3 regions of the Desulfovibrio sp. UIB00 genome follow, and region 1 is predicted to be linked to each of the others. Evidence: riboswitches for the same ligand, from Rfam matches in the RefSeq annotation. Region 1 holds a riboswitch; each other region holds the start of a gene.

The links. Region 1 has a riboswitch for cobalamin ahead of JMF94_RS13545 (iron ABC transporter permease). Riboswitches for the same ligand answer to the same signal wherever they lie in the genome.
Positions count from the first base shown of each region.
Region 2: it holds a riboswitch for cobalamin, as region 1 does, so the genes downstream of both, JMF94_RS12900 (anaerobic ribonucleoside triphosphate reductase) here and JMF94_RS13545 (iron ABC transporter permease) in region 1, are expected to answer to the same signal.
Region 3: it holds a riboswitch for cobalamin, as region 1 does, so the genes downstream of both, JMF94_RS01035 (sirohydrochlorin cobaltochelatase) here and JMF94_RS13545 (iron ABC transporter permease) in region 1, are expected to answer to the same signal.

Region 1 is NZ_JAETXJ010000010.1:22,934-33,521, reverse strand. It holds gene JMF94_RS13560 (metallophosphoesterase) at 111-797, opposite strand; gene JMF94_RS13555 (5-formyltetrahydrofolate cyclo-ligase) at 837-1,589, shown strand; gene JMF94_RS13550 (polyphenol oxidase family protein) at 1,580-2,335, shown strand; cobalamin riboswitch at 2,363-2,541, shown strand; gene JMF94_RS13545 (iron ABC transporter permease) at 2,760-3,860, shown strand; gene JMF94_RS13540 (ABC transporter ATP-binding protein) at 3,860-4,804, shown strand; gene JMF94_RS13535 (ABC transporter substrate-binding protein) at 4,758-5,642, shown strand; gene cobI (precorrin-2 C(20)-methyltransferase) at 5,691-6,407, shown strand; gene JMF94_RS13525 (GyrI-like domain-containing protein) at 7,244-7,690, opposite strand; gene JMF94_RS13520 (AraC family transcriptional regulator) at 7,818-8,732, shown strand; gene JMF94_RS13515 (methyl-accepting chemotaxis protein) at 8,931-10,588, shown strand, end outside.
Region 2 is NZ_JAETXJ010000009.1:15,082-25,669, forward strand. It holds gene JMF94_RS12870 (ABC transporter substrate-binding protein) at 1-953, shown strand, start outside; gene JMF94_RS12875 (branched-chain amino acid ABC transporter permease) at 1,077-1,970, shown strand; gene JMF94_RS12880 (branched-chain amino acid ABC transporter permease) at 1,970-3,007, shown strand; gene JMF94_RS12885 (ABC transporter ATP-binding protein) at 3,004-3,825, shown strand; gene JMF94_RS12890 (ABC transporter ATP-binding protein) at 3,982-4,704, shown strand; gene JMF94_RS12895 (pitrilysin family protein) at 4,972-7,587, shown strand; cobalamin riboswitch at 8,193-8,372, shown strand; gene JMF94_RS12900 (anaerobic ribonucleoside triphosphate reductase) at 8,493-10,588, shown strand, end outside.
Region 3 is NZ_JAETXJ010000001.1:232,315-242,902, reverse strand. It holds gene JMF94_RS01050 (phenylacetate--CoA ligase) at 1-93, shown strand, start outside; gene JMF94_RS01045 (hypothetical protein) at 151-516, shown strand; gene JMF94_RS01040 (hypothetical protein) at 733-1,308, shown strand; gene JMF94_RS01035 (sirohydrochlorin cobaltochelatase) at 1,485-2,423, opposite strand; cobalamin riboswitch at 2,455-2,675, opposite strand; gene JMF94_RS01030 (30S ribosomal protein S1) at 2,886-4,598, shown strand; gene JMF94_RS01025 (DMT family transporter) at 4,853-5,689, opposite strand; gene JMF94_RS01020 (diguanylate cyclase) at 6,080-7,324, shown strand; gene nspC (carboxynorspermidine decarboxylase) at 7,378-8,598, shown strand; gene JMF94_RS01010 (polysaccharide deacetylase family protein) at 8,782-9,816, opposite strand; tRNA gene JMF94_RS01005 (tRNA-Val) at 10,123-10,198, shown strand; tRNA gene JMF94_RS01000 (tRNA-Asp) at 10,210-10,286, shown strand; gene JMF94_RS00995 (efflux RND transporter periplasmic adaptor subunit) at 10,416-10,588, opposite strand, start outside.

The sequences.
Region 1 (10,588 bases):
TAACATCCTGCGGAGGCAGAAGAAAAGCTGCGGGGGAGTGCGCGGGGCAGGGGCCGCATCCGCCGGATCACATCATTGCAATGCGTTCCGGCAGATGCGGCAGGCAAAAATCAGTCTTCAAGCATCTTGAGTTCGGCGGAGAGCTGGCCCGAATTGGAGCGCAGCAGCACGTAGCCGCCCTGCGCCAGCATGCCGGGGTTGACCACTAGGGTGCGGCCCACGCGGTCCATGGCGCGCGATTCGTGGATATGCCCGCACAGGCAGATGTCCGGCTGGGCTTCTTCCAGAAATTCGCGCACGGCTGTGGAGCCCACATGGATACCGCCGGGGATCATGTCGCAAGCGGTATCCTTGGGCGGATTGTGCGAAACAAGCACGCTGTGCGGATAATGGCGGGCTTTTTGCCAGCAGGTTTCAAGCCACGCGGAAAATGCGGATTCCGGAAATTCGCTCGGCGTGCCAAAGGGCGTAAATGTGGAGGCTCCAACGCCAAAAATGGCGATTTCGGGCGTAAGCTCACGGGTGACGGCGTGGAGGTTCCAGCCTTTTTCGCTCAGCCACTGGTCAACTTCAGGCCTGTCCATGTTGCCGATCTGGGCCATCACGGGGATGTCGTGGACGCACAGGGCGTTCATGACCTGCTCTGCCTGCTTGACGCCGCCGGTGATGGTCAGGTCGCCGGTAACGATAATGCCGTCAGCCTGCGAGAGTTCCGGTATCTGGGCAAAACGTTCAGGCTCGTCGTGGATGTCGCCCACGGCGATCCAGAGAAAATCCTGAGAGTCGGCGCTTGGCATGGTGTTGTTTCCTTTGTTACAGTGGCGCAGGTGTTGAGAATGCCACACATTGCACCACAAGGAAAGTGCCGCTTGCCCTCCAATGCCACGTCCCCCGTGCCTGCGCCGCCCACTCAACCAGCGCATCAGCCAGATGCTCCGCCAAAGAATCCGGCGGGCAATCTTTCTGCCGTGCTGCCCGATGCTATGGCTCAGGCCAGAAACGATGTGCGTAAAGTTATGCGCCGTCTGCGGGCGGAGCAGTCGCCCCAGTTGGCCGAAATCCGCAGCGAGGCGGCGCAAAACAGGCTGATGGAATCCGCCCTGTGGAAGAATGCCCGCTCCGTGGCTCTCTATGTGGGTGTGCGGGGCGAGCTTGGCACGCAAGCCCTGCTGCGCGCGGCATGGCAGGCCCATATGCTCGTGTGGCTGCCGCGTGTGCGGCGCAGCGAACCTGGATTTATGGATTTTGTGGCGTGCAGCGGCCCGGATCAGTTGCGGCCCGGCCCCCTGGGGCTGCTTGAACCGCACGATTCCCTGCCCGGTTTCGGGCCGGAAGCTGCGGGCGGCAGTGGCGCAGGGGCACACCCCCTTGCCCCCGACCTTGCGCTCCTGCCCGGCGTGGCCTTTGATCTCGCTGGCGGGCGGCTGGGCTATGGGGGCGGCTATTACGACCGCTTTCTGGAAAAAGGATTCACCTGCCCCCGCGTGGGTCTGTGTTTTGAATTTCAGCTTGTGGAATCCCTGCCCCTGGCCCCCTGGGACCAGCGGGTCAACTATATATGTACTGAAGAGCGTATGCTGTGGCTGTAAGCTATATCCCCTTTGTTTTCCCCGGTGTTCCGCAGGTGCGTTGCGCCTTTCAGACCCGCGCCGGAGGCGTGAGCCTTGGCGAATTTGGCGGCGGCAACATTGCTTTTACCGTGCAGGATAACCCCGAACACGTCATTGCCAACCGTCGCAGCATGCTGGAAGGCCTGCGCCCGCAAGGCATGACCGCCTGGGCCGAACTGATGCAGGTGCACGGCGACGGTTTTGTTTTTGAGCCGGAGGCCGTGGCCTGCGAAACGCCCGTCACGGCGGAAGGCGACGGCATGGCCACAGCGCGTCCCGGCCTTGGCCTGCTCATTAAGACGGCAGACTGCCAGCCCATCCTCATTGCCCACAAAAGCGGCGCGTACATCGCCGCCATGCATGCGGGCTGGCGCGGCAACCGCTGCGATTTCCCCATCACGGGCGTGGCCCGCTTCTGCGAGCGTTACGGTCTTGAACCGTGCGATCTGCTGGCCGTGCGGGGGCCCAGCCTCGGGCCGGGCAAGGCGGAATTTGTCAATTTTGACAAGGAGTGGGGCGCTCCCTACCTGCCCTGGTTTGACGCCAGCAGCAAAACCATGGATTTGTGGGGCCTCACGCGGCACCAGCTGGAGCGGGCGGGGCTTTTGCCGCGCAACATCTACGGGCTGGACATCTGCACCGCCAGCAACAACGATCAGTTTTTCTCCTATCGCTGCGCCAGACGCTCGGGCCGTCAGGCCAGCCTTGTGTGGATAGCAGCCTGAGCCATTGACAGGCCGCAAGGCCGCGCCTAGAGTGTTGGCGGCATTGGTAGCCGGGCAGACCGGCTTGAAAAGGGAATCCCGTGAAAAACGGGAGCGGACCCGCCGCCGTAAGGTTCTTAACCTTGCTCCATCTTGCGCCACTGGAAACGGGAAGGCCGGAGCAGGGGAACCAAGCCGGAAGACCTGCCATGCCCCAAGGTGCGCAGTCATGGAATGACGGCACCACGGTGTGGCATTGGCCGCCCCACGGCAACGGGTTTTTGCCGGCAGGACAGAGGAAATACGGGCCTCTTCCACCACGAGTGGAAGAGGCCTTTTTTATGCCCGCGCAACGCAGGCCGCCACTGGGCAAGGGTCTGACCCCTGAGGTCAGCCAACGCTTTGGCCCGCGTTTGCCCCCGCAGGCTACGGCCAGAGGGCTGGCATGACCAGAACGACCGAGTCTTCTCCTTCCTCCTATCCGCAATCCCGCAGGCTGTGGCCGGTTTTTACCGGTCTTGTGGTCGTGTGGCTTGTTTCGCTGCCGCTGGCCTGCTTGCCTGGGCCTGTGCCCTTGAGCGCGCAGAGCGTGTTTCGCGCTTTGGCGGCATTGGCAGGCTTTGCGCCCGCACCCGATGATCCGGCCCTGACCGGAGTTGTGGTGAGCATCCGGCTTGCCCGGGTGTGTCTGGCCGCCCTGTGCGGCGGCGCTCTGGCTATGGCCGGGGCGGCATTGCAGGGCGTGTTGCGCAATCCGCTGGCGGATCCTTTTACTTTGGGCATTTCCGCCGGAGCAGCCTGTGGGGCCAGTATGGCTATCGCCCTTGGCGGGCCGCTGGTGGTCATGCTGGGGAATATTCCGTGGCTGGGCAATGTGCCGGGGCTGGCTGGCTTCAGTCATGCCGGGCTGGTGGCCCCTGCGGCTCTGATCGGCGCGCTGGCGGCCCTTGGCTGCGCACTGTGGCTGGGGCGCGGCGACGGCGCGTTCAGCCGGGAGAGCGTTATTCTTGCGGGCATTGCCGTGGCCGCTTTTTTGGGGGCGCTGGTGGCCCTTGTGAAGGCCCTTAACGAGGAATCCGTAACCAGTATTGTGTTCTGGATCATGGGGTCCTTTCAGGGCCGGGGCTGGAGCAGTCTGCCCCTCTTGCTGGCAACTCTTGTGCCTGGATTGCTGGCAACGGCCTTTGGCTGGCGCGCCCTGGACGTGCTTGCCCTTGGCGATGAACAGGCCGCTCAGACTGGCCTTGATGTGGGCCGCGCCCGCCTGTGGCTGCTGGCCGGGGCAAGCTGCATGACCGCTGGCTGCGTGGCCGTGGCCGGGGTGATCGGATTTGTGGGGCTGGTTGTGCCCCATGTGTTGCGCCTGCTGCTGGGCTGGGGGCACGGCCCCTTGCTGACTGCGGCCTTTTTGGGCGGCGGGGTGCTCTTGGTCTGGGCGGATGTGCTGGCCCGCTGCGTGCTTTCCGGCGGTCAGGAACTGCCCGTGGGCGTGGTCACTGCCTTGCTTGGCGGGCCGTTTTTTGCCCTGCTGGTGCGGAGGCGCTGATGCTGCGGCCTGACCAAGATATTCGCCATGAGGGGCGCACGGCGCCGCCTGTGCTGCGTATTGCCGGGCTGCGCGCCGGATACGGCGGGCAGAGCGTGCTGCACAAGGCGGGCTTTACCCTGCACGCCGGGGAGTGCGCCGCCCTGCTTGGCCCCAATGGCAGCGGCAAAACAACGCTGCTGCGCGCCCTTTCTGGGGTGCTGACGCCGCAGGCTGGCGCCATTGAAATTCAGGGGCGTCCGCTGGCGGCGTTGAAGCCGCGCGAGCGCGCCCGCATGGTGGCGGTGGTGCCGCAGCGAGGGCAGTTGCCGCAGGGCCTTACCGCACGGCAGATGGTGCTGCTCGGGCGTTTTGCCCACCTTTCGTGGCTTGGGGCCTATGGGCGGGAAGATTATGCCGCAGCAGACCGGGCGCTTGAAGAAACCGGAGCCGCGCCGCTGGCGCAGCGCAGGCTCACAGAACTTTCGGGCGGCGAGCTGCAAAGGGTTTTGCTGGCCCGTGCCCTTGCGCAGGAAAGTCCGCTCCTGCTGCTGGACGAGCTGGCCGCAGGGCTGGACTGGGCGCGAATGGTTGATCTGTTCGACCTGCTTGAACGCCGCCGCGCCGCTGGAGCCTGTGTGCTCATGGCAGTGCACGACTGCAATCTGGCGGCCCTGTATGCCACGCGCCTCATGGGGCTGCGGGACGGAAACCTGGTTTTTGACGGGCCGGTAGCAAAGGTTTTTACAGAGGAGAATCTTGGTGCGCTCTACAACATACCCATCTGCGTATTGCCCCACCCCCAGTGGGGACTGCCTCAGGCCTTGCTTGCCAGTGCAAAAGGTCCATGGAGCGGGAAAAAATCTGCTGTCCCGGCAGTCTCTTCTGCTGAGTCTGACCTATTGTCTGGCCCTATGCATGGCGCTCAGTCCGATTCTGCTTCCGGCAGAGGCGCAGGCGGCTAATTCTGAAAACAGTGAACGCAGTGATTCCGCCCCCATTGTCATCACGGACGACACGGGCGCAACCGTAACCTTTGCCCAACCCGTCAAAAGGGTGATCGCCCTGTACGGAGCGTTTAACGAGATTTTTCTGGCCCTTGGCGCTGGCGACCTGCTGGTGGCGCGCACCGCTGCCGACGGCAACCTGCCGGAGCTTGCGGCCCTGCCAGCTATTGGTACGCACATGCGTCCCAATGCCGAGCTTGTGCTGGCGCAGCAGCCGGATGTGGTCTTGCAGCTTGAAGGCCGCAGCGAAGCACAGACCCAGACCGAAAATCTGCGTTCCTTGGGGCTGAACGTACTGACATTTGAAGTAAATTCTTTTGAGCGGCTGTTTGAGGTTACGGAAATCCTGGGGCGGCTTGCCGGGCGCGAGGATAGGGTCCAAACCATCGTAAACGGCTGGAAGAGGCGTGTGCAGGCATTGCGCAGCCGCAATGCTGGCAAGCCCGTGGCGCGCGTCTTTTACGAGGTGCGTTATCCCAATCTGCTGGCTGCCGGACGCGGCGGCATCAGCAGCGAGATACTGGCCCTTGCCGGGGGCGAAAACGTGGTGAGCGACAGCAAAAAGCTGGTGCGCTACAGCGAGGAAGCCCTGATCGCGGCAGACCCGGATGCGTACATTATTCAGAAAGGCCCCATGAATCCTGAGCCAACGCCTCTAGCGGAGCGCGATCATTACAGGAATTTGCGCGCCCTGCGCGTTGGGCGCGTGCTCGTGGTGGACGAAGATCGTTTTGCCCGCCCCGGCCCCCGCGCCCTGGATGCGGCGGAAGAGCTGGACAGCTGGCTGCACCGCTGATCCCACTGATCCCATAAATATTTCAGAGCATTGTAAAGAGAGCAGTTAATGAACGGAATTCTCTATGGCGTAGGCGTCGGCCCCGGCGCGCCCGATCTTTTGACCCTGCGGGCAGTCAGGGTGCTGGGCGAGGTGGATGTTATCCTTGCGGCAGCCTCGCCCCGCAATGATTTTTCAGCGGCGCTGGACACGGCGCGCCCGCATCTGCGGGCCGATGTGCGCGTGTTGCGGCTGGAATTTCCCATGACGCGCGACCGCGCCGTCTTGCGCGAGGCGTGGCGCGTAGCAGCCCAGACAACCAGAGATGTGCTGGAAAGCGGGCAGAGCGCCGCCTTTCTGACCATTGGCGATCCGCTGGTGTACAGCACGTTTGGCTATCTCATGCGCACCCTTGGCGAATGCGCGCCGCATCTGGCGGTGGAGGTCATTCCCGGCATCACTTCCTTTCAGGCGGCAGCTGCCCGCACCCGCACCGTTTTGTGCGAAAACGGCGAGACCTTGCGCATCATACCGGGCATCAACAGTCGGGAGAGTCTGGAAGACTCATTGCAACAGAGTGATACGGCTGTGATTCTCAAGGCCTATCGAAATTTGCCCGCCATTGCGGAAGCCTTGGGCGCAACCAACAGGCTGGAGTCGTGCGTGCTGGCGAGCCATGTGGAGCAGCCAGCGGAGAAGGTCTGTCAGGGACTTGGCGGGGCTTGTGCTGCGGGTGAAACTCCGCCCTATATGTCGTTGATTCTGAGCCGTAAGCCCCAGGCGTAGCCCTGTGGCAGTGTAGGGGGGAGAGGGTAAGAAAAGGCGGGAAGAATTGGTGCGTGGGTGAGCCTGTCAGGCGCATTTACGCAAACCCGACTTTTTTGGCCTGACTGCGTTAAAGTCCTGTTTTTGATGCTCACGTACTTGAGTACGCTGCGCTCAAAAACAGGACTTTTCCTTGTCAGTCCAGAAAAATGCGTATTTTGCAAATTCGCCCAACACCAACCATCGCCTCCGCTTTGCTCCGGCGAGTTTAAGGAAGGCGACTCCACGACCAGCTTTTGATGGAGGGCAGCTCTTTCTGAATCGCAATTCATTCTGCTAGTTATGACCGAATGGAACTTGCCATTTACGCGCATAACTTTCCTATATCGCGTAGTTTTTTTGTTGTGGTTAGCCTGGGCTTGGAGGTGACTGAAAACCCAGAATCCGTGGGGAAAGAGTACGAAGCCATTTCCTAAACGAGCGACTAGATCAGTGGAATTTGGCTGAAGCGGATACTGGTCGAAGCGAAGGCGTCCTCTGGCATTTACGCGGCGCGGAGGGAGATCACCTGAGCGAGCGCAGCGAGTGAGGGAAGCTCCCGCAGCTATAGCCGCGTTGCCCTCGCTGTTTTGCGGAAGCTGAAAACCTTTCTTAGGGGGTGCTTCGGGGGGGATGCAAGGGGGGCCGAGAAGGGGGCGTAGCCCCATAACCGGCCCCGCCTTGCTGCGCGCCGCACAGGCGTCCCAAACTCCGCCGGACGGCGGAATCCCGTGCCCAGAGGGCAGAAAAGATAAACTTAGTGCCTCTCGGGCGAGGCTGGGCCGCGCAGGCGTCCCAACTTCGCCGGACGGCGGAATCTAACGCTTGACCGGCATAAACAGATCAAAGGGCATACTCGGATTCCAGTCCGCAGGGTACAATTCAAAGCAGGGGGCCTGCTCGTTCAGTTTCCATTCCTGCTGCCCGCCAAGCCATGTCTGGTACATGAACATGTATCCCGCACCGATGCTCTCCAGATTCGGCACAGTGCAGCGGGCGTAGGAGCCGAACGGTATGGCGGTGGTTTCAATGCCTGCCGGAATCTGTTCGTCAGCCTCAACGGCGGCCCAGTAATCAAAATCCTGGGCATTGAGCATGACGGAAACGCCGTAGCTTTCCTTGCCATAAATTTTTGGCATTTGCGGGCAGAAGCTCTGCCATAGGGTTGGACAATCTTCCTTGGCTTTTGCCATGTTGGTACACACCTTGATGCCCATAAGCTGCTTGGCCGGAAAATCCACAACTTTTATTTCAAATCCGTTCATAGGTACTCCTTGCGGGGATATATTGTGTGTGGAGGCAGCATGCTCCTGCTGGCGAAAATTCGCTCGACTTTTTTTGCGCTTCTGCCCACCGTGCCCCTTGGCGGCCAGAACCGAGATGGGAGAATACATGGAAACACTTACCTACCAGCAGCGTATAGGCCTTGTGCTGCGCCACATTGAGCAGCACCTTGATGACAGGCCAAACCTGGAGGAACTGGCGCGCATAGCCTGTTTTTCGCCCTACCATTTTCACAGGATATTTTCATCCATGGTGGGCGAGAGCGTTGCGGCATACGTGCGCCGTTTATTGCTGGAACGCGCCGCCATGCAGCTTGGGCATTCCCCTGAATCTGTCACCCAGATAGCCCTTGGCGCGGGTTATGATAGCGTGGACGCCTTTACGCGGGCTTTCCGGGCGCATCTGGGCATGCTGCCCTCTGAATATCGTCGCCGGAAGGGACATCTGGAGGTTGCCCGCAGACGCGATCTGACGCGTCCCCTGTTTTATCATGAGATGGCCGGCCTCCCGGCCATGGAAGTGCGTATCGAAACGTTTGCGCCGCGCCTGGTGGCTGCCGTACGGCATACAGGGCCATATGACGAGAGTTTTCCTGCATGGGAAAAACTGTGCGGCGCGCTGGGGGCCAACGGCCTGCTTTCTGATGCCTCGGTGGCTTACGGCGTGAGCTACGACAACCCGGACATCACCGCGCCTCAAAAGTGCCGCATGGATGCCTGCGTCAGCCTGCCGCCGGGAATAGCGGAAAAGAGTTTGGAATTGTGCACCTTGTCACAGAATGAGGATATTTTTTTGCGGCATATTGGCGGGGAACAGGAATATGCCGCGTTGCGCATCAAAGGGCCGTACTCCCTGTTGCATCCGGCCTACAGATCGCTGTTTGGCATGTGGTTTCCGCAGAGTGGGCGCGAGCCGTATAATGATCCGGGCTTCGAAATTTACTGGAACTCACCGCAGACGACCCCTCCTGCAGACCTGCTGACGGAAATCTGCATTCCGCTCAGACCGGTTGATAAGTCCTGATTTGCCGAGCGGCCTGTGCATATGTTGGTGGATACTGTGATAGTAATTGGGTTGGGTAGCTAAACAAAGGATTGTAGCATGTTATATGGAAAATATTTTTAATTACTTTTGCTGATAACCTAAAATGTTTAAAGACTATGCCGATAAAGAAAGTAGTATGCTAATAGTATAAAATCCCCCTCTCCTGGAGAATCAACCATGAGCCTTTTAAAAAATACGCAGCTGCAAACAAAGTTGATTGTGAGTTTTGTTTTGTCTTCGCTGATGACCCTGGGCGTAGGTGTTTTTGCCGTTTTTGAACTGGGTAAGGTCACTGATGCCGACACAGTTCTTTACGAGCGCGCCACAGTTCCTATGGCGGATCTGCTGAAGCTTTCCGTGGGTTTTCAGCGCATTCGCGTCAACATGGAAGGTATCGTTGGAGCAACGTCTGACGCAGAGGTCAGTAAACGCACCGCCCAGATTGAAGCACTGCGCAAAGAAATAGATAACAGCTCAAAAGCTGTGGAAAAGACTCTTATTTCTGCCAAGGCAAAACAGATTATTGAAGAGTACAAGGTACACCGTGCCGCCTTCAGAGGCATGACGGACAAGGTTCTCAAAATGAAGCAGGCTGGTGATTCCGCTGGAGCGGAAGCCTATCTTGATGGTGAAGGAAACAAGCTGGCCAATCAGTATCAAGATGCCATCAACCGCCTTGTGGAATCCAAGGAAGAGCAGGGCCATCTGTTGGCCCAGTCCAATGACAATCTTGCTGATTTTTCCAAGAAAATGATTTTTGCGGCCATTGCCATTGGTTTTATTTTGTCTGTGGGGCAGGGCATGTTGCTCACGCGTGAGGTTATGCGGCAGCTTGGCGAGGATCCTGGCTATCTTGCCGAAGTTGCGGGCAAGATTGCTGACGGTGATCTGGACGTGACCTTCCGTCAGCAAAAGAAGCCCGGCGGCGTCTATCATGTCTTGCAAAACATGGTGGGAACCATGAAGGACAAGATCGCCGAGGCTGAGCAGAAAAGCGCCGAAGCTTCGGAACAGGCCCAGCATGCGGAAATAGCCACACAAGAGGCTCAGGCTGCCAAGGTGCAGGCCGAGCGTGCCAAGGCTGAGGGGATGTTGCAGGCCGCGCACCAGCTTGAGAGCGTGGTTGAGGTGGTATCAACTGCCACAGAGCAGCTTTCTGCATTGATTACGCAATCTAGCCGTGGGGCAGAGGAACAGTCCCGGCGTGTTTCGGTTACATCGTCTGCCATGGATGAAATGAACGCCACAGTGGGCGAAGTTGCGGAAAATGCCGCCAAGGCATCTGATACCTCCGATACAGCGCGCACCAAGGCGCAGGAAGGGGCGCAGCTGGTTCGTAATGTGGTGAGCGACATCACTGAGGTGCAAAAGCAGTCGCTTGAAGTCAAGGCCGATATGGCCACGCTTGGCAAGCAGGCCGATGGCATTGGACAGATCATGAGCGTTATTTCCGATATCGCTGATCAGACCAACCTGCTGGCCCTGAATGCCGCCATTGAGGCGGCCCGCGCTGGCGATGCCGGGCGCGGCTTTGCCGTGGTGGCCGATGAGGTGCGCAAGTTGGCGGAAAAGACCATGACAGCCACGCAGGAAGTGGGCGGCGTTATCCGTGGCATTCAGGAAGGTACCCGCAAAGGCATTGACGGCGTGGACAAGTCTGTCGCCACCATTGAAAGCGCCACGCGCCGGGCTTCGCTTTCTGGCGAGGCGCTTACGCAGATTGTCAGCCTTGTGGAACAGGCAAGCGATCAGGTGCGTTCCATCGCCGCTGCCAGCGAGCAGCAGTCGGCATCCAGCGAGGAGATCAGCCGCTCCGTGGAGCAGGTAGCAACGAT
Region 2 (10,588 bases), on a different contig from region 1:
TTGACCGCCCCGTTGAACTGGTGGTGGTTGACAACAAGTCTGACAAGGTCGAAGCGGCAAACGCCGTGAAGCGCCTTGTGGAACGCGACAAAGTCGTGGCCCTTATCGGCACCTATGGTTCCTCGCTGGCCATGGCCGGCGCAGAAGTGGCTGAAAAGGCCGCTGTTCCCGGCGTGGGCACCTCCTGCACCAACCCCCTTGTGACCCAGGGCAAGAAGTACTACTTCCGCGCCTGCTTCATTGATCCTTATCAGGGCGCTGCCGCCGCTACCTATGCCTATGAAACCCTCGGCTTCCGCAAGGCCGCCGTGCTCATGGACATGACCAGCGACTACGCCGTGGGCCTCTCCAGCTTCTTTACCCGCGATTTCAAGAAGCTCGGCGGCGAAATCGTGGCTACCCTCAAGTACAGCTCCGGCGATCAGGACTTCACCGCCCAGCTGACCGAACTTATTGCCAAAAAGCCTGACATCGTCTTCATGCCCGCCTACTTTGCCGAAGGCGCCATCATCATGAAGCAGGCCCGCGAACTGGGCGCCAAGTTCCGCCTCATGGGCGCTGACGCCATGGACAACCCCGACACCCTCAAGCTGGGCGGCAAGGCTGCGGAAGGCTTCCTGCACACCACCTTCCCCTACGACCCCGCCATGCCCAACATGAGCGCCGAAGCCAAGCGCTTCACCGAAGCCTGGAAGACCGCCTATCCTGACAAGGAAACCAACGTTAACGGCGCTCTTGGCTACAACACCTATTTCCTGATTCTTGACGCCATCAAGCGCGCCAACTCTTCTGATCCCAAGGCCATTGCCAAGGCTCTGGCTGAGACCAAGGATCTGCCCACCGCACTGGGCCTGTTGAGCATCAACAAGACCCATGACGCAGAAATGCCCGTGGGCATCATCGAATACAAAGATGGCAAGCGCGTTTACGTGGGCGAAGTTACACCCAAATAAGTAAACAACAGATCAACCCCGCAGCGATATTCGCTGCGGGGTGCTTTTTTCATTTTTTTGCCGCTGTTCGAGCGGAAGGGCCAAGTGTGGCCTTTTGTCCGTTGCGAGGCGCTGAGGTGGCCCATGAGCCTTGATATGTTTTTGCAGCACTGCTTTAACGCCCTGACCCTTGGGTCGCTGTATGCGCTGATTGCCATCGGCTACACCATGGTTTACGGCATCCTGCGCCTGATCAACTTTGCCCACGGCGATATCCTGATGATCGGCGCGTACTTTGTATTTTTTGGCACGTTCGCCTTTGGCTGGCCCTGGGGCGTAGCCGCTGTTGTCGCCGTTCTTGGCGCCAGCGTGCTCGGCATCCTTGTAGAAAGGATAGCCTACAGACCCTTGCGCGATGCCCCGCGTATTTCGGCGCTTATCAGCGCCATTGCCGTGTCATTCTTTATTGAAAGCCTCGCCGTGGTGGTCTTTACCGGCCAGCCCCGCCCTGTGTTGCAGCCCGAATGGCTGGTTTCTGAATGGCAGATTGGCGGGTTACGCATTCTGCCGCTCACCGCCTTTGTGCCGATCATGACCATTGTGCTTGTGGCCGTGCTTTTGTATGTGGTGTACCGCACCAAGCCCGGCCTCGCCATGCGCGCCATTTCAAAAGATATTGAAACCACGCGCCTTTTGGGCGTGCGGGTGGACAACATCATCGCCCTCACGTTTGGCATTGGCTCTGCGCTGGCGGCGGCCTCGGGCATAATGTGGGCCTTGCGCTATCCGCAGGTGCACCCCTACATGGGCATCATGCCTGGCCTCAAGGCCTTTATTGCTGCGGTATTCGGCGGCATCGGCTCCATTCAGGGCGCTGTTATCGGTGGCGTTGCCCTTGGCTTTGTTGAAATCATGACCGTGGCCTTCATGCCTGAGCTTTCGGGGTACCGCGACGCCTTCGCCTTTGTGCTGCTGGTGCTCGTGCTGCTGTTCAAGCCCACAGGGCTGCTGGGTGAGCGAATGGAGGAGAAAATCTAATGCGCCTGAACAGAAGCACCATTCTGAGCATCATGGTCATGCTGCTGTTTGGCCTTGTGCTCTCCCAGGCAGAAAGCTTTCTCGGCGACTACCAGATTTATATCGCCAAACTCATTTTCATCAACGCCATTCTGGCGCTTTCGCTCAACCTCATTTACGGATTTACCGGGCTCTTTTCGCTGGGGCATGCAGGGTTTATCGCCATCGGGGCGTATGTTTCGGCCCTGTGCATCCTGAGCCCCGAGCAAAAAGAAATGATGTGGATTCTTGAACCCATCATCTGGCCTTTCTCCGACCTGTTCACGCCTTTCTGGGTTTCTGCGCTGGCCGGCGGGCTGGTGGCCACCATCTTTGCCTTTATCATCGCCGTGCCAGTGCTGCGGCTTGGCGATGACTACCTCGGCATTGCCACCCTTGGCTTTGCAGAAATCATCCGCGTCCTGATTGTCAACGCTACCTCCATTACCAACGGCTCGCTGGGCATCAAGGGCATTCCAGGTCATGCCAGTCTGCTTTCGTGCTATATCTGGATGCTCTTTACGCTCATAGTGCTTTCGCGGCTCATATTCAGCAATTACGGAAACGTGATGCGCTGTATACGCGATAACGAAATTGCCGCCAGGGTCATGGGCATCAACGTGTTCCGTTACAAGGTGCTTTCGTTCTGCGTGGGCGCGTTTTTTGCCGGTGTGGGCGGGGCGCTGCTTGGCTCCCATCTTTCCACCATCGACCCAAAGATGTTCAACTTTCTGCTGACCTTCAACGTGCTCATGTTCGTTGTGGCTGGCGGTCTTGGCTCGTTGACGGGCAGCCTGCTCGGCGCCACGGTCATCACCATCCTGCTTGAATGGCTGCGCGCCATTGAAGAACCCATGGATCTGGGCTTTATCGAAATCCCCGGCATCCCCGGCATGCGTATGGTGGTGTTTTCGCTGGTGCTGCTGGCCATTATTCTTTATCGGCGCGAGGGCATCATGGGTACCCGTGAGCTGACCTGGAAATCAATGGGCGCGTTCTTCAGGAGGGGCAAGGCATGAGCGGTTTTAATCTGCCCAAGGCCCCCAATTACGAGGGCGCACTGCTGCTGGCAAAGGACGTAACCATGCGTTTTGGCGGCGTGACCGCCGTGAGCGATCTTTCCATCGCTCTGCCCAAGGGCGCCATCGCGGGCATTATCGGCCCCAACGGCGCGGGCAAAACCACCGCGTTCAACGTCCTGAGCGGTTTTTATACGCCTCAGGAAGGTGATGTGGTTTTTGACGGCAAGAGCGTGAAGGGCCTTGGCCCCTCGGAAATCTGCCGCATGGGCATGGCCCGCACTTTCCAGAACATTCGTCTGTCGCAGCAGATGACCGTGCTTGAAAACATCATGGTCGGCTGTCATGTGCGCCGCCGCTGCCCCTGGTGGATGGCTCCTCTGGGCATCCCCGCTTTTTACAAGGAAGAAGCGGCCATTGTGGAAAAAAGCAAGCAGCTTGCCGACCGGGTGAACCTGAGCGGCAACCTCAACGATCAGGCGGGCAGCCTGCCGTACGGTGCGCAGCGCAGGCTTGAGATAGCCCGCGCTCTGGCCACCGAACCCAAACTGTTGCTGCTTGATGAGCCCGCAGCGGGCATGAATCCGCAGGAAAGCCTGGATCTCATGCATTTTATCGGCCATATCCGTGACGAATTCGACCTCACCATTCTGCTGATCGAGCATGACATGAAGGTCGTCATGGGCGTGTGCCAGTACATCTGGGTTATGGAATACGGTGCCTTGATCGCCGAGGGCGAGCCGGAATCCATCCGCAACAACCCCGTGGTCATCCGCGCCTATCTGGGTGAGGACGCCACGCTGGAGAAAGTCATTTAGCCGTGGCAAGGGCGGCGGAGCCTTGCTCCTGCTGCCCGTTGCGGCTTGCAAAGGCGCTGTTTGCCGCTTCTGTGCAGGAGCAAACGGCCATACGCAGCAGATAGACATGCCCGGAAAGCTCTTCCGGCGCAGACCGACATATGGACAGGGTGCATCATGCTTGAAATTCGTAATCTCCATGTGCGCTACGGCGGCATTCAGGCCGTTCAGGGCGTAAGCCTGAATATCCCGCGCGGCAGTATTGTGACGCTTATCGGGGCCAACGGCGCGGGCAAGAGCAGTATCATCCGCTCCATTGCCGGCCTGAACAAAACCATCAGCGGCGACATCCTGCTGACCCGGCACGAGGGCGACGCTCCGGCTTCGCTCATGGGCCTCAAGCCCGAAGACATGGTGCGCAAGGGCATTTCTCTTTCGCCGGAAGGGCGGCGTATCCTGCCCCATCTGACGGTGGAGGAAAACCTGCACCTTGGCGCGTATTCGCGCAGCGACAAGGCAGAAATAGCCCATGATATCGAGTGGGTTTACAGCTTGTTTCCCCGGCTCAAGGAACGTCTCTGGCAGAAAGGCGGTACGCTCTCCGGCGGCGAGCAGCAGATGCTGGCCGTGGGCCGCGCGCTCATGAGCCGTCCTGATCTGCTCATGCTGGACGAACCTTCACTGGGGCTTGCTCCGCTGCTGGTGCGCGAGATTTTCGACATCGTCAAGCGCATCAACGAGGAGGGTAAAACCGTCCTGCTGGTGGAGCAGAACGCCTTTGCGGCGCTTTCTGTGGCGCACTATGCCTATATTCTTGAAGTTGGCAGGGTGGTACTTGAAGGCCCGGGGCGCGAACTGCTCGAAAACCCCAAGGTCAAGGACGCCTACCTCGGCGGCTAGACCTGCTCCTGATTTCAGACCGCGTTGATCTGGTCAGCGCTCAAACCGGCAGTCGTACGATTGCCGGTTTTTTGTTGCTGAAAGCTTCGGAAATTCAGCAGGGCGCAACCTTATACCGTCGGGCCGCCGGGGGGGGTAAAAGACTACGCCTTGCCACCCCGTGCTGGGGGTATTAGTATTCAGGTTGGTTAAAAACAGTCCGGGGAGCAGGGCGGTTACTGCCTTTGCCTCTGCCTTCTTGCGACTGCAAATCCATAAGGAGCAAACATGCAACGCATACTTCTGTTATTGCCCCTCCTGCTGGCCTTGCTGGCTGGCGCGGCCTCTGCCGCACCGGGCGAACAGCGAACCCTGACCAAACTGCCCAACGGGCTTTCCGTGTATATCATCAAGGACAGCCGCTTCCCTCTGGTGGCAACGCGTCTTTACGTGCGCACCGGTTCGGCCAATGAGGACGCCAAGCAGGCGGGCATCAGCCATCTGCTGGAGCACATGGTCTTCAAAGGTACAGAGCACCGGCCCAAGGGCCAGGTGGCGCGTGATGTGGAAGCCCTTGGCGGCTACCTCAACGCGGCCACCAGCTTTGACAAGACATGGTACATGACGGACATGCCCGCTGCCCACTGGCGCATGGGCATGGACGTGGTGAAAGAAATGGCCTTTCAGGCCGCTCTGGACCCCAAGGAACTAGAGTCGGAAAAAGAAGTGGTGATTTCCGAGCTTGAGCGCGATCAGGATTCGCCCATGAGCAGGCTGTTTGAAAGCCTGCAGGTGTCCACACTCCAAAACACCCCCTACGGTCGGCCCATCATCGGCTTTAAGGAAACCGTGCGCGCCATCACCGCCGACGACCTGCGCGCCTATGTGCAGCGCTGGTATCAGCCGCAGAACATGATGCTGCTGGTGGCGGGCGATATTGACCCGCAGACGGTGCTGCAACACGCGCAGGAACTTTTTGGCGGCATGGCCAACACCAACGATTTCGTTACGCCGCCGCAAGTTGATTTGCTCGCTGCTCCCGGCGGTCAGCGCGTTGAAGTGGTGCGCGGCCCCTGGAACAAGGTCTATCTGGGTATGGCCTTTCCTGCGCCAGCCCTGCGCGATCTGCGCTCTGTGGATCTGGACGTGCTGAGCTACCTGCTTGGCGGCGACGGAACTTCGTTGCTGAGCCGCAAATATGAGTATGAAAAGCAGCTTGTGGACAGCATCAGCGTTGGCAATATGAGCCTTGAGCGCGCGGGCATGCTGTACATTACAGCCAATATGGCTCCGGAAAAGCTGGAGGCCTTTTGGCAGGGGCTGACCACAGACCTTGCCAATCTCAAGGCCGCAGACTTCAAACCCGAGGCCCTCAAGCGCGCCCGCTACAACCTTGAAGACAGCATGGATCGCTCGGCGGAAACGCTCAACGGTCTGGCCTCCTGGCTGGGCAGCGTCCAGTTTGAGCTGGGCGGCGATGTGGCGGAACAGAACCTGCGCTTCACCCAGCGCAATGTTTCGCAGCCGCAGGTACAGCAGGCCATTAACCTTTGGCTTGACCCCAGCAGGGCGCGGGTGCGTGTGCTCGCGCCTGAAAATGCCAAGCTGTCCGATCTGGAAGCCGTGCTGCAAAAGAACTGGCCCGGCAGTGCCGCTGCCAAGACCGCGCAAAAGGCTTCGTCCACGGCGGGGCAGCAGGAAGTGGTCGACCTGGGGCAGGGGCGCACCGTCATTCTTATCCCTGATGCCACAGTGCCCTATGTGGCGGTTGATCTCATGCTGCCCGGCGGCAACGCCCTGCTGAAGCCCGACCAGCAAGGGCTGGCAGAACTGACGGCCAGTACCCTTGGCGATGGCAGCGGCAAACTGGACGCCCAGGCCATGGAACGCTATTTCGCCGACCGCGCGGCTTCTCTCTCCGCCAAGGCAGGCCTGCAAACCTTTACCGTGTCCCTGACCGGCCCGGCCCGATTCAATGCCGATTATTTCTCCATGCTGGGCGAGGTGCTGGGCAAGCCCCGCTTTGAAGCCAAGGAAATCAAGCGTGAAGCGGAAAACATGAAGGCCGCCATCCGCCAGCGGGCCGACAGGCCTACCTCCTTTCTGTTCTCACGCGTGAATCCCTTCATCTTCCCCGGCGGTCAGCCCTACGGCTACGATAGTCTGGGGACGGAAGCGAACCTTTCCAAGTTCACTCCCAAGGATGTACGCTCGTTCTGGGACAAGCAACTCGTACAGCCCTGGGTGCTGGCCGTTGCTGGAGATTTTGACCGAGAGGCAGTGCTGGCCTTTGCCCGCACATTGCCCACGCCAGACAACAAGGATTTCTCCTTGCCCGCCCCCTCATGGGGTGATGCCCGCAACCTTGATCTGCATCTGCCGGGGCGCAATCAGGCCCACGTGCTCCAGATGTTCAAGGCTGTGCCTTACACCAGCCCGGACGCCCCGGCGCTCATGCTTTTGCAGTCTGTGCTTTCCGGCCAGAGCGGCCTGCTGTTCAGCCAGATGCGCGACGAGCAGGGCCTTGGATACACGGTCACGGCCTTTTATCGCGCCATGCCTCAGGCTGGCATGATGGCTTTTTACATTGGCACTACGCCCGACAAGGTGGCGCAGGCGCGTGAAGGCTTTGCCAAGATTATTGCCGATATCAAGGCAAAACCCCTGCCTGCGGAATTGCTTGAGGCCGGGGCTAACCGTCTGCTTGGTGAATACTACCGCGACAAGCAAAGCCTTGATTCCCGCGCGGGCGTGGCAGCCACAGACGCCGTGCTGGGCCTGCCCCGGGATTTCAGCAAGTCGCTCATCGACAAGGCGGCCAAGCTGACCCCTGCGGATATTCAGGCTGTGGCGCAGAAGTATCTGGACGACAAAAACCTCTACAACATGATCCTGCTGCCGTAGGCGGTGTTTCGGTTTTATTAATGGGCCGCATCGGATACACGATTACGCTTCCCTGCATAATGGCGGTGGGAGCGGAGTTGGGCCGATGCGGCCCCTTGTGTTTATTGGCTGTTACGGAATGCTCAATCCCTGTTTGCGTGTACAAAAAAAGTTTTTATAAACGATATGTTCGGCAAGGGGCGGGCAAATAAAAATGTCAAGTCCGAGGTAAGTCCTCTTACGTGGGCGAGGCCGTCTTGAAAACCCGGCGTGGGTAGAGTAAGTTCTTGCCTGCGTTACGGGAACTGCTTTCCGAGGAAAGCTCGCCAGGTATCGGCTGCGGTCGCAGTGCCGGGGCCTGGGCGGCAGCGTCATGTGGGCATGATGCCTGAATTCATGGCGAAATGTTTCAGCAGCGCCAATCAAAGCCACACGTGTTGCGGGTCAGGTTGCCTGATCCGGCTCTAGCTAGGGCGAACATTTTTGTTCACGCCCTCATTGTTTTGCGGCCTAAATGTAGTGAAAAATTGGGCAGGCAAGAAAATTCAATAGTGAATTCGCAGTGTTACTACGGCACTAGGAGAGCTTTTTTGCGTGCATTTATTGACAGGGTGCAATTCTTTTGAGATTTTCTAGACATTGAAAGCGCCATGGAGCTTAATAGGGAATTCCCGTGAAAATCGGGAGCGGACCCGCCGCCGTGAGCCTGTTTAACACCGCTTTTCCACGGGTGCCACTGGATAAAACCGGGAAGGCCGAAAAGCGGCAGGCAAGCCGGAAGACCTGCTTTCAACCGTTCTAAGAAAGTGGAGCATTTGCAACGGGCTTTTGCAGATGAACCGTCAGAAAAGGCCATTGATGGTCTCTCCGCCCGTTTTATTCGGGCGGCCTTTTTGTTCATAGCCCACACGTTTGGAGCGAAGTTCATGCTCGCCAGCATTATTAAGCGCGACGGCACGGAAGTGCCTTTTGATTCGGTCAAGATTCTCAATGCCATCACCAAGGCCAATCAGGCCGTTGGCGGTGAAGACATGTCCCCCACTGACCTGCTGTTTGTCACCGAAAAGGTGTGCAAAAAGCTGGAGTCGCGCAGCCTCAAGCATGTGGAAGAAATTCAGGATGTTGTTGAAGAAACCCTGATTCAGTACGACTACGCCAAGAGCGCCAAGGCCTACATCCTGTACCGGGCCGAGCATACGAAAATCCGTAATGCGGAATCGTATCTCATGGATATCTATAAAAAACTTACGTATTCCCCGGCCCTTCAGGAAGACATCAAGCGCGAGAATGCCAATATCGATGGCGATACGGCCATGGGCACCATGCTCAAGTATGGTTCCGAAGGCTCAAAATTCTTCATCGACAACTACATTCTGCCCAAGGATGCCTCTGCCGCGCACCTTAACGGCGATATTCACATTCACGACAAAGATTTTTACATGCTCACGGAAACGTGCTGCCAGATTGACCTTATCCCCTTGTTTAAAAATGGTTTTTCCACGGGGCACGGGCATTTGCGCGAGCCCAATTCCATTGAGAGCTATTCGGCCCTTGCCTGCATTGCCATTCAGGCCAACCAGAATGAAATGCACGGCGGCCAGAGTGTGCCGCATTTTGACTTTGCCATGGCCGAAGGCGTTATCAAAACCTACCGCAAGGAATATGAGCGCGCCTTTGCCGCCTTTTTGCGCATTGCCCAGAATCTGGAAGAGCAGGCAGCCATTGACGCAGCCAGAGAAACCATCGCCCTGTTGCCAGAAGGCCCGCGCCTTGGCACCTGCGATGCCTTTGGAGAGGCCCTTGTGGCGGCTGTCCCCGAGGCCCGGCGCGAGCTTTTGACGCGCGCGCATGCCTACGCTGCCGGCGAAGCCCTCAAATACACCGAGCGCCGCACTTATCAGGCCATGGAAGCCCTGATCCATAACCTGAACACCATGAATTCGCGTGCAGGCGCACAGGTGCCTTTCAGCTCCATCAACTATGGCACGGATATTTCTGCCGAGGGGCGCATGGTTGTCAAAAACCTGCTGCGCGCCACCAAGGCCGGGCTTGGCAACGGGGAAACCTCCATTTTCCCCGTGCAGATATTCAAGGTGAAGTCCGGGGTCAACTATAATCCCGAAGATCCCAACTACGACCTTTTCAAGCAGGCCATGGATGTTTCCGCCATGCGTCTTTTCCCCAATTTCAGCTTTCTTGATGCGCCGTACAACCTTCAGTACTACCGCCCGGGCGACTATAATACGGAAGTTGCCTACATGGGCTGCCGCACACGCGTACTTGGCAACGTGTACGACAAGGACAGGCAGGTCACGTGCGGTCGCGGCAATCTGAGCTTTACGTCCATCAACCTTCCCCGGCTGGGGCTGGATGCGCGCGGTGACATCAGCCGTTTTTACGCTCTGCTGGACGACAAGATTGATCTGGTGTTCCGCCAGCTGCTGCATCGGCTCAAGATCCAGAGCGCCAAGAAGGTGCGCAACTATCCCTTCCTCATGGGCGAGGGCATCTGGCTTGATTCCGACAAACTGGGTTGGGACGACAGCATTGAAGAAGTGCTCAAGCACGGCACACTGACCGTGGGCTTTATCGGCCTTGCCGAAACGCTCAAGGCTCTTGTGGGTCAGCACCACGGCGAAAGCGAGGATGCCCAGAAGCTTGGCATTGAGATTGTTACGCATCTGCGCAAACGGTGCGATGACGAAGCTGAAAAGACAGGACTCAACTTTTCACTCATCGCCACCCCGGCGGAAAGCCTGAGCGGGCGCTTTGTCAACCTCGACAAGGAAAAGTTCGGCAGCATCCCCGGCATCACTGACAGGGATTACTACACCAATTCGTTCCACGTGCCGGTGTACTGCCCCATCAAGGCCTTTAAAAAAATACAGATCGAGGCTCCATACCACGCGCTGACCAATGCGGGGCACATCACCTATGTGGAACTGGATGGCGATACCTGCAAGAACCTTGAGGCCTTTGAGAGCATCATCCGTTTTATGCACGATAATGGCGTTGGCTACGG
Region 3 (10,588 bases), on a different contig from region 1:
GCCATCATGGCCCGTGTTTCCGTGAGCGTGGCGGACTACGCCAGCCTGCCGCGTACCTTCAGCAAATCCAAGCGCGTGGTGGACAAGCGCTAGGCCGTGCCGAAAAATATTGATTGTACTGGCGCGGGGTTTTTGCCCTGCGCCTTTATTATGAGCTTTGTCGCCGTATGCCTGCTGGCCTTTTGCCTGTTGCCACTCGCTGCCTCCGCGCGCGAAATCGCCGATGTGGATAGCCCCGCATGGTGCGCCCGACACGTCAACACAGCAAAAAATCAGACAACAGGGCCGAATCAGGCACAAGCCGAATGTCTGCGGCTTGAAGCTGCCTGCCGCGCTGCCCTGCCCGACCTTGCCCCAGCCGCCAGTTGCCCCGACAGACAGCTAGACCGCTGCGTGGCGCAACAGCGTGATGGCGGGTCCTGGTGCGCCATCCTGTGCTGCTTTGCCCCTGATGACGCATCCTGCCGTGCGGCTGCGGCCAGCATGCCCGCCTTTCTCACCACGCCCGAACGCTAGGCCAAAACATCAGGCAAAAGTCGCCGCCCAGAGTGGGTGGGGCAGAGCGCCAGCCCTTCGCCCGACGGCGGACGCTTGCATTGCCGCATGTGCGCTCCACCCCGGCAAATTATCACAACTCCCTTTGCCGCATAGACCTTTGCCCCTTTTTGGCATAGGATTTTATGCGAGCGCGCCCATGTTTTACGCGCCAGAACCGCCGACACTGGAGCGCGTATGCCCCTTGCCGCCTTACCCGCATCCATTTTCTCGCTTGCAGGCTACCTCATGCTTGCAGGGGGATCGTTTGCGCTGGTGAGGCCCGGTCTGGGCCTGCTCATTGTGCCAGTGCCGCTTCTGGCAATTCCCCTGCATTTTCTTGCGCGGCGCATCGGCGATTTTGCTGGCGTGGCGCATTCCCGCTGGCAAATGCGCACCTTTGGTCTTTTTCTGCTGCTGTTTCTTGGTGTTGTGGCCATTTTTTTCATTCTTGGCGCAATTTGCACTGACGGCCCGGCTCTGGACAGGCTGGAACTCATCGGCAATGCCTATAATTCCGGCAATGTTGACCTGTATGCCTCGCTGGTGGGGCTGTGGGAAATCAAGGAGTTGCAGGTTTTTACCCTGAGCGCATCGGTGTGGGCGGGGCTGGCGTTGTTGTGGCCTCTCAAAAGGGCATTTCAGGGCATGCTGGCGCTGGCTGCGGGCATTGCGCCCAAGGCCTTGCCCCTTTGGGGCTGCTGGCTGGCCCTTGCGGCCGCCATTGCGGCGCAGGGCGGCATGCTGGCCTGGCTGGTGGCACGGCAGGCTTAAGTCGCAACATTCTCAAGCGCACTGAGCCTTACAACTAGTCTGAAAAACCTCCGCGAAACACCGCATCGCCCGCATTCCCCAATTTCCCGCACCCAAAAACAGAAGCCGCACAAACCAGACGCGCTGTCCCGGCTTATGCGGCTCCCGCAACAAATATGCGGCGCAGGCAAGCCCTGCTACTGCTTCTTGGGTTCCTTGGTCAGGTCATCGGCAGCTTCGCGGGCATGGCGCACCAGTATGGCGCGCGCACCGGCAATCTGGCCCAAACCCTTGAGGTTGGTCTCCACCTTGAAGCCGGCTGCTTTGAGTTTCGAGGCCCAGGAATCGTCTTCATCCCCGGCCATGTCGTTGTGCGCATGATCGCCAGCCACCAGCATGAGCGGTTCGATAACCACCTTCTTGACCTTGGCTGCCTTGAGTTCCACCAGCAGATCGTCCACGCTGCGCGCACCCTCTACTGTCGCCATAAACACGCGTTTGTCCGCATCGTGGAACACGGCGCGCGTACCTTCAAAGGTCAGATCCGCGCGGCCATGGCTCTGGCCGTGGCCCATGAGCACCAGGGCTGCATCCTTGCCGCGCAGGGATTTGACGTCTTCCCTGATGGCCTGAATGAGTTCCTGCGCGTCTTTTTTCGATTCCAGCATGGGGCGGCCAAGAAACACGGAGTCAAAGCGGCCCGGATTTTTTTGCAGATCGATAAGCACGGCCCGTTCAAGCGCGCTGAACTCCTCGCCCGCCATGACGTGCAGCGACTGTACGCGCACGACCTTGACGCCGTCCTTGGCAAGCTGGGCGAGGCCATCGCTGATGCCGCCCACGGGATGCCCCTCGGCGGCTATTTTTTTGCGGATAATCTGCGAGGTATAGGCCCACACCACCGGCTGACCGGGAAAAGCGGCCTTGAACTCCGCATCCACGGCCTTCATGGAAACCAGGGCTTCGGGAACACTGGTGCCAAAGGCCACCAGCAGCACGCCCGCTTTGGGGCTCTCTGCGCCGGATTCAGCGGCAGGAGCAAGCGCAGGCGCGCCCATAACGGCGCACAGCAAAAGAATGGGCAAAAGGGTACGGGTGAAATAATGCAAAATGGAATGCGGCGTAGCACGCAGCATGGCAACCTCCTCAATGGCGCGTTGACGGGTTGAAGTTGGATAAAATGCCGGAGGATATTCGGACTTGAGGGCGTGGGCCTTGCGCCCCTTGCCTAGACTTCGCCTTCGCCGCTCGCGCGACTGGCTGTAGCGCCCCGCCATGTGGCGGAACGATGAAGCTTCGTTCCCTCTTACCGCAGCGCGACTGTTTCCGATTTTAACGGAATTCCCCGCCGACCCTTTCAAAACAATTCATGCGACAATAAAAGTCAAGTGGGCATACCCTGCAAGCCCCGCCAGACAGGCCCTTGCAGGGTATGCCCCGCGCGGGCTGCCGCGCCTGGGCCATCCGGAGCGGCGCGGAATCCCGATTTTTCGGCGGCTAAAGCCGATTTGGCGCGTATTTTTTCTTGTTCTTTTACTGAAATCCTGATAATAAGGCACCTCCCTGTTATGGGGAAATTATGTTTGGAGGCTGGACATATGGCAGGTTTGGAAACCGGGCACGACAACGAAATCAATTTCGAAAGCGCCCTTGAAAACTACCTCAATCCCGATTTCGGCGATCTTGAGGAAGGCTCTATCACGAAGGGCGAAATCGTCCGCGTGGATGATGACAATGTGCTTGTTGACGTGAACTTTAAGTCCGAAGGGCAGATTCCTGCGGCAGAATTCCGCGACCCCGCCGGCAACATTTCCGTCAAAGTGGGCGATCGTGTTGACGTTTACGTTGTTCGCAAGAACGAAAACGACGGCACCATCACTCTTTCTTTCGAGAAAGCCAAGCGCATGCAGGTGTTCGACCAGCTCGAAGACGTGCAGGAAAACAACCGGGTCATCAAGGGCCACATTGTCCGCCGCATCAAGGGTGGCTACACCGTGGACATCGGCGGTGTGGAAGCGTTTTTGCCCGGTTCACATGTGGATCTGCGCCCCGTGCCGGATATGGATGCCCTGGTCAACCAGGAATTCGAATTCCGCGTGCTCAAGATCAACCGCCGCCGCAGCAACGTTATCGTTTCTCGCCGCGTGCTGCTTGAAGAGGAGCGCGATTCCAAACGCCAGGATCTGCTGCGCACCCTTGAAGAAAACCAGATCGTTACCGGCAAGGCCAAGAACATCACCGAATACGGCGTGTTTGTTGACCTCGGCGGCCTCGACGGCCTGCTGCACATCACCGACATGAGCTGGAAGCGCATTCGCCATCCCAAGGAAATGATCACCATCGGTCAGGAACTGACCCTGAAGGTGCTTTCCTTCGATCGCGACAACAACAAGGTTTCCCTCGGCCTCAAGCAGCTCGTGCCCGATCCGTGGCAGGACATCTCCGCCCGCTTCCCTGAAGGGGCCAAGTGCAGCGGCAAGGTCACCAACCTGGTGGACTACGGTGCATTTGTGGAACTGGAACCCGGCGTTGAAGGCCTGGTGCACATTTCCGAAATGTCCTGGACCCGCAAGCTGCGTCATCCTTCCCAGATGGTTCACACCGGCGACGAAGTCGAAGTGGTCATCCTGGGCGTGGACGGCGACAAGAAGCGCATCAGCCTCGGCATGAAGCAGGTTCGCCCCAATCCTTGGGAACTGGTTGCTGAAAAGTACCCCGAAGGCACCGTCCTTGAAGGCGTCATCAAGAACATCACCGAATTCGGTATGTTCATTGGCATTGAAGACGGCATCGATGGTCTTATCCACGTTTCCGACATTTCCTGGACCAAGAAAGTGCGTCATCCCAACGAACTGTACAAGGTGGGCGACACCGTGCAGGCCAAGGTGCTGACCGTGGATCAGGAAAACGAAAAGTTCACCCTCGGCGTGAAGCAGCTGGTGGACGATCCGTGGGGCCATGTGCCCAACACCTACCCCGTGGGCTGCACCATCAAGGGTATCGTGACCAACATCACCGACTTCGGCCTCTTTGTTGAAGTGGAAGAAGGTATTGAAGGCCTGGTGCACGTGTCTGAGCTTTCCAGCAAGAAAGTGAAGACCCCCGCCGAGATCTACAAGGAAGGCCAGGAAATCCAGGCCAAGGTCATCCATGTCAGCGCTGAAGAGCGCCGTCTGGGCCTGTCCATCAAGCAGATCAAGGACGAAGAAGAACGCCGCAAGCCCAAGGAATTCCATTCCGGCCCGCAAGAAGCCGGTCAGAGCCTGGGCGACCTGCTCAAGCAGAAGTTTGAAGAAAGCGAAAACAGCTAGTCTGTTTCTGCTTCAAAATACAAAAGGGCGTTCCCGCAAGGGAGCGCCCTTTCTTGTTGCCCGCCAGCAATAAAACAGCGGGGGGTGTTTGAGTTGGTAATGTGCCGGCGATGCACCCGTGGCATCGAGGCAGGGCTGACTTCTTGCCCACGGACAGAACGATCCCATACAGGGTGGACTACGCCGCCTTCAGCAAAGGTTCCCTCTCGCATAGTCTGCCGCCATTATCACCGAGCCTGCCTGCAGCCTTTTGATCAGGCCAGCTTGAGCAGTGCTGCCCCACCGACAACCAGCAGCACAGAAAATCCACGCAAGGGTGTAAAACGCTCGTGCAGCAGCCACATGGCCAACAGCATGCCAAAAATCACCGAGGTTTCGCGCAGGGCCGCCACCACGGCAATGGGCGCAAGGGTCATGGCCCACAGGGCAATGCCATACGAGCCCATGCTTGCCAAACCGCCCAACGTACCCACACCAAGCCGTTTACGGGCATAGCCCACGTAACTCCAGCCATACCGCCACAGGATGTAAACGTGCACGGGCAGCGCGTTGATCAGAAAAATCCAAATAGTGTAGGTGGCGGCGTTGCCGCTTTCCCGCGCACCAAGGCCGTCTGCCAGCGTGTACCCCATAATGATGCATGATGTACGCAACGAGATAAAAACTTCGCTCCAGCCATAGCCTCGACGCATATTATCCGTGGCAAGGCACATAATCCCCGCGCACAACGTAAGCACGCCGCACCATGCGCCCACCGACATGTTCACGCCAAAGGCCAGCAGTGCCAGCGAGGTGAGCAAGGGCGCGCATCCACGCATTACCGTGTAGGCAAAAGACATGTCTACCCGCTCATAGGCCGCTGAAATACATATGTAATAGCCGAGATGACACATGCACGACATGGCAAGATAGGGCCACGCGGCCTGTGGCAGCGGCGGCAAAAAAGGCAGCAGGCACAGTGCGCCAAGACAGGCACCAAAAGCGTTCAAGCCTGTTTCAAAAAGCTTGTTGTCACCGCTTTTGACAATGATGTTCCACAGCGCGTGCAGAAAGGCGGCAAAGAGGATGGCGAGCAAGATTGATGGGGACATGGGCATTGCTACCTCTTTGCCGTGAAAATGCCAAGACAACAACACAGCCCCTCCAGGCAAAGAGGGCAATACACCAATTGGAACCGCATACATTGCGTTCATGCCGCCCACAATTGCCAGCGAGGCTCTCGCTCACGCAGAGCTTGTTGCCTGTTATCTTGGGCAAAACTGCGGCAGGCAATCGTTCCCGCTGCACTGGCCCGCTGTTTCGCCGACGGTATTGGACGGGAAATGTTCTGCAAATATAACACGCAAGGGCCGTTATCCCTTTTGACTGCAAGAGCAAAAATCAATACGATTAAAATTTACAGCCGCCGCGCAGGTTCCGCACTCTTGCACGGCGCAATTTTTTTATCCAGCCCCAAACCAATCCCCCATGCGGAAGCAAACATGCAGAAAGTTCTCATCGTTGAAGACAGTCGGACAACAGCGCGCTTTATGGCGCACAATCTCAAGGAACAATTGGGGCTTTCCTACGAATGCGCCGAGAATCGCCAACAAGCCTTAAAACTGCTGGAGGACAATCCTTCGCAGTACTTTCTTGCCCTTTGCGACCTCAATCTGCCCGATGCCCCCAACGGCGAAATTGTCCCTGCCATCCTTGCCCGGAACATCCCTGTGGTAGTGGTCAGCGCCCACTTTGACGAAGATATCTATAAACGCCTCATGCTGCAGGGCGTTACAGATTATATCGTCAAGCGTACCCCCGATGACATGATGTACCTCATGCGCGTGGTGAGCCGTCTGCGCGCCAACAGCGGCGTTGAAGCCCTGATTGTGGACGATTCCAACCTCTGGTGCATGCAGGTATCCGAGTTGCTGCGGCGTCAGCGCATCACCGCTTACACGGCAAGCAACGGCCTGGAAGCCCTGCAGATCCTCAAGGAGCATCCCGCCATACGCATTGTGCTGGCCGACCACTACATGCCCGGCATGGACGGCATCAAGCTCACCGCCGCCATCCGCAAAACCCACACCATGGACGAGCTGTCCATTATTGTCATTTCTGTGGGCACGGACGCTGGAGCGCAATTTCTGCGTTCAGGCGCCAACGATTACGTGTTCAAGACATCCTCCTTTGAGGAGCTTTTGTGCCGTATTTCCATGAATCTTGACATTCAGGATCTTATCCGCAAAAACCGCGCCCTTGCAGAGCGCGATGCCCTCACCAACCTGCTGGTGCGCCGTCAGTTTTTCTCTGAAGCGCAAGAGGCTGTGGCCGAGGCAAGGAAAGATCGCCGCCCCCTGGCCGCCGCCATGATCGACGTTGACTATTTCAAGCAGGTCAATGACCGTTACGGACACCTGGCGGGCGATATTGCCCTGCGGCAGCTGGGCGGCATGCTGCGCGACGAGTTTCCAGAACCATACATTTGCGGACGCTACGGCGGCGAAGAATTTTGCGTGGTCGCGCCACGCATGGATAAAAACGACTTCGCCCGAAGGCTTGAAAATTTTCGCACTTCCGTTAGTTCAAAACCAGTGCAGATCGGCGCGCTCAGCATAGCCATTTCTGTTTCCATCGGCATGGCCGAGCAAAAGGCCAGCGACCTCGAATCGCTCATCAACGCGGCCGATGCCCAACTCTACACAGCCAAACGGGAAGGGCGCGACCGTTTTATCTGGCAAGCATAAGCCTGCACGGGCGCGACACCATACTGAAACTCTCTTTGTTCAAAGGAATACCCATGCACTGCCAGAACCTTCTGTTCGATCCGGCCCGCATTCCTTCGCCCTGCTTTGTTCTGGACGAAGCACAGCTTCTGGCCAATGCCGCAACTCTGGGCACAGTTCAGGAGCGCACCGGGGCCAAGATTCTTCTTGCGCTCAAGGGGTACGCAGCCTGGGCAACTTTTCCGCTTCTTTCGCGCACCAAGGGGCACGGCCCCTTGTGGGGAGCCTGCGCAAGTTCTGTGGACGAAGCACGGCTGGCGCGAGAGGACTTTGGCGGCGAGGTACACGCCTTTGCCGCTGCCTGGAACCGCCGCGAGATGGCCGAGCTGCTCACCCTTGTGGATCACCTGGTATTCAACTCCATTGCCCAGTGGCGCGAATTCGCACCCGCAGTGGCCATGCAGAACAAGAGCCGCTGCCCGGACCGCCAGATTCAGTGCGGCCTGCGCATCAACCCAGAGCATTCCGAAGGCGCAGCCGCCATCTACAACCCCTGCTCACCGGGTTCTCGTCTGGGCATCAGGCCCAAGAACTTTGATCCTGCAGCCCTGGAGGGCATTTCCGGGCTTCATTTCCACACGCTGTGCGAACAGGGGGCAGATGCTCTTGAACGCACCCTGAGGGCCGTTGAACGCCATTTTGGGCAATGGTTGCCGCAGTGCCGCTGGATCAACTTTGGCGGCGGGCACCACATCACCAAGCCAGGCTATGATCTTGATCTGCTCTGCCGCTGCCTGACCGACTGGCGCGACCGCTACAACGCGCAGATATACCTTGAGCCGGGCGAGGCCGTGGCTCTGGACGCAGGCTGGCTTGTGGCAACGGTGCTGGATGTGGTGCAGGCCGACATGCCTGTGGCTATTCTTGATATCGGCGTTCCCTGCCACATGCCCGATGTCATTGAAATGCCCTACCGTCCACGAGTGCGCTACGAATCTGCACATGTGGCAGAACTGGCAGGCGAAGCCGGGGAGCAGGCCTGGACCTGCCGCCTTGCCGGAAAGTCCTGCCTGGCGGGCGATGTGGCAGGTGAATATTCTTTCAACGCGCCTCTTGTGCCCGGCCAGCGGCTGGTGTTTGAAGACATGGCCATTTACAGCATGGTCAAAACCACTACATTCAACGGCCTGCGTCTGCCATCCATTGGCATTTGCGAAGCCGATGCAGCGGGTGACACGCGCTTTCGCATGTTGCGGGAATTTGGCTACCAGGATTTTAGGACGCGGCTTTCATAAACGGGAAAAACCGTCCCTGAATCATTTTTTGAAAGCAGAAAGGCCCGGATCGTTGATCCGGGCCTTTCATTTGTACTTCCCTGTGGGGGGGAGGACAGTGGAAAATATGAAGGCATGCTCTCATGCCATAGCTGAATTACACGCCTTTGGCAGAGCAATGTCAAAAGAAACATTACTCCCGCATCAGGAAGCAGGAGCCTGCGCCGGGGAGAGGGCGGAGCCTTCTCTCGGCTGGACTGCACTGCTGCCCGTGGGCTGAGGAGCATCCTGCGCCGGGTGCGCGGCAGTGCCGGGCAATGCGGCCTGACCTGTCATTTCCGGGCTTGGACTCTCCACCAGTTGCCAGGGGGTGCTGCTGCGCGCAAGAGGGATATCAGCCGAACCGGCAGGGAAGCTGTGCGGCGGCAGTTCTTCTGACTGATGCACGCCTTCAACCTGATGCCGGGCAACCATGGGGGGCTCATCCATGCCGGGCGCGCCGCGCTTGACGCGCGTCATGAGCAGGCCGGGTTCTGGATCCATAAGCCCCTCAAGATAGTCGGTCACGGTCACAAAGCGCTGACAACCACCAGCGCGCAGATCACGAATGATGCGCGGCAGGTCGTCCACAGTGCGTTTGTGCGAATCGTGGAATAAAAAGATACCGCGCAGGGTACCCGGCGCGTAGACTGTGCCCCTGTTGTTGCGCAGGGTGGCGTAATTGTCTGGCAGGCGCTGCCAGTCGCGGCTGTCCATGGACCAGAGCATGAGGGAAAGCCCAAGGCTGGCCGCAACCTTTTCAGTAGAGGCGTCATACGAGCCATAGGGGGGGCGCATGAACTGGGGCGAGGCCCCAAGGTTGCGCAATATGGTATCTGTGCGGCGCAGCTCTTCTTCCTTGCGGGCAAGGCTGACCACGCGCAGATTGGGGTGCGAATAGGAGTGGTTGCCCACTTCATGCCCCTCGGCAATGACGCGCTTTACAATATCGGGATGGCGCTCGGCCTGGTTGCCCAACATGAAAAACGTGGCGGGGATGCCGTATTCTCCCAGCATATCCAGCAGATGCGGCGTGTTTATCGACGGGCCGTCATCAAAGGTAAGGGCGCACAGGTTCTCCCGCATGGGTTGATCCATGATGGCGTTGCCTTCGACCACACGCGCCTGCGCCGACTGGGCAGCAAGCCCAATTGCAAAAAAACAGGCCGCCAGGCATATCTGCTTGAAAAAAAATCTCATTTTTCTTGTGCCTCAACAGGGAATTGCCCATAACAGAAAACCGCCTCCACGGCGGCGCGTCCACAGTGCTGCTTTTGCGCCGGAAGCGCGAAAACAGCCGCGTTCAGCGTTCTGTAATGTGCTAAGGGGAGGTCTAGCACTCCCCAAGAAGCACCGCAACACAAGCAAAAGAGCATTTTGGAGTAATTTTTTAACTTTTACTTAAAAATCAGCATGTTAATATTTTTTTCCTGTAAAAATTTTTTTACTTCATTTTTTTCGCTTGACTCTGAGGGGGTGTTTGCGTAGAACTCATCTTCGCCGGGAGGGCAGTTAGCTCAGCTGGTAGAGCACCGCCTTCACACGGCGGGGGCCACAGGTTCAAGTCCTGTACTGCCCACCATCCCCAAAAACGGAGCGGTAGTTAAGTCGGTTATAACGCCGGCCTGTCACGCCGGAGGCCGAGGGTTCGAGTCCCTTCCGCTCCGCCAGAAGTCACCGGGAGGTCAGATCACTGACCTCCCGTTTCTTTTATCTGTAGCCCACGCGAAATATTCAAAGGCCGCCCGCAACTGCGGACGGCCCTGTTTTTATCCATTGAAAGCCCTGGGGCCTCGCCGTCAGTCCTTGTGGCTGCTCCCGCCGTCCGCAAGGAACCGCACAACAACCCTTTGCCCGATCAGCAGGCCGTCCGCCTCAAGGGTCGTCACCACTTCTACAACCCTTGTGTCTTGCTTTTCCGCCGGATCTTCCGGTGGCAGCCGCTGGCCCACAACCCGGCCTATGCGCAGCA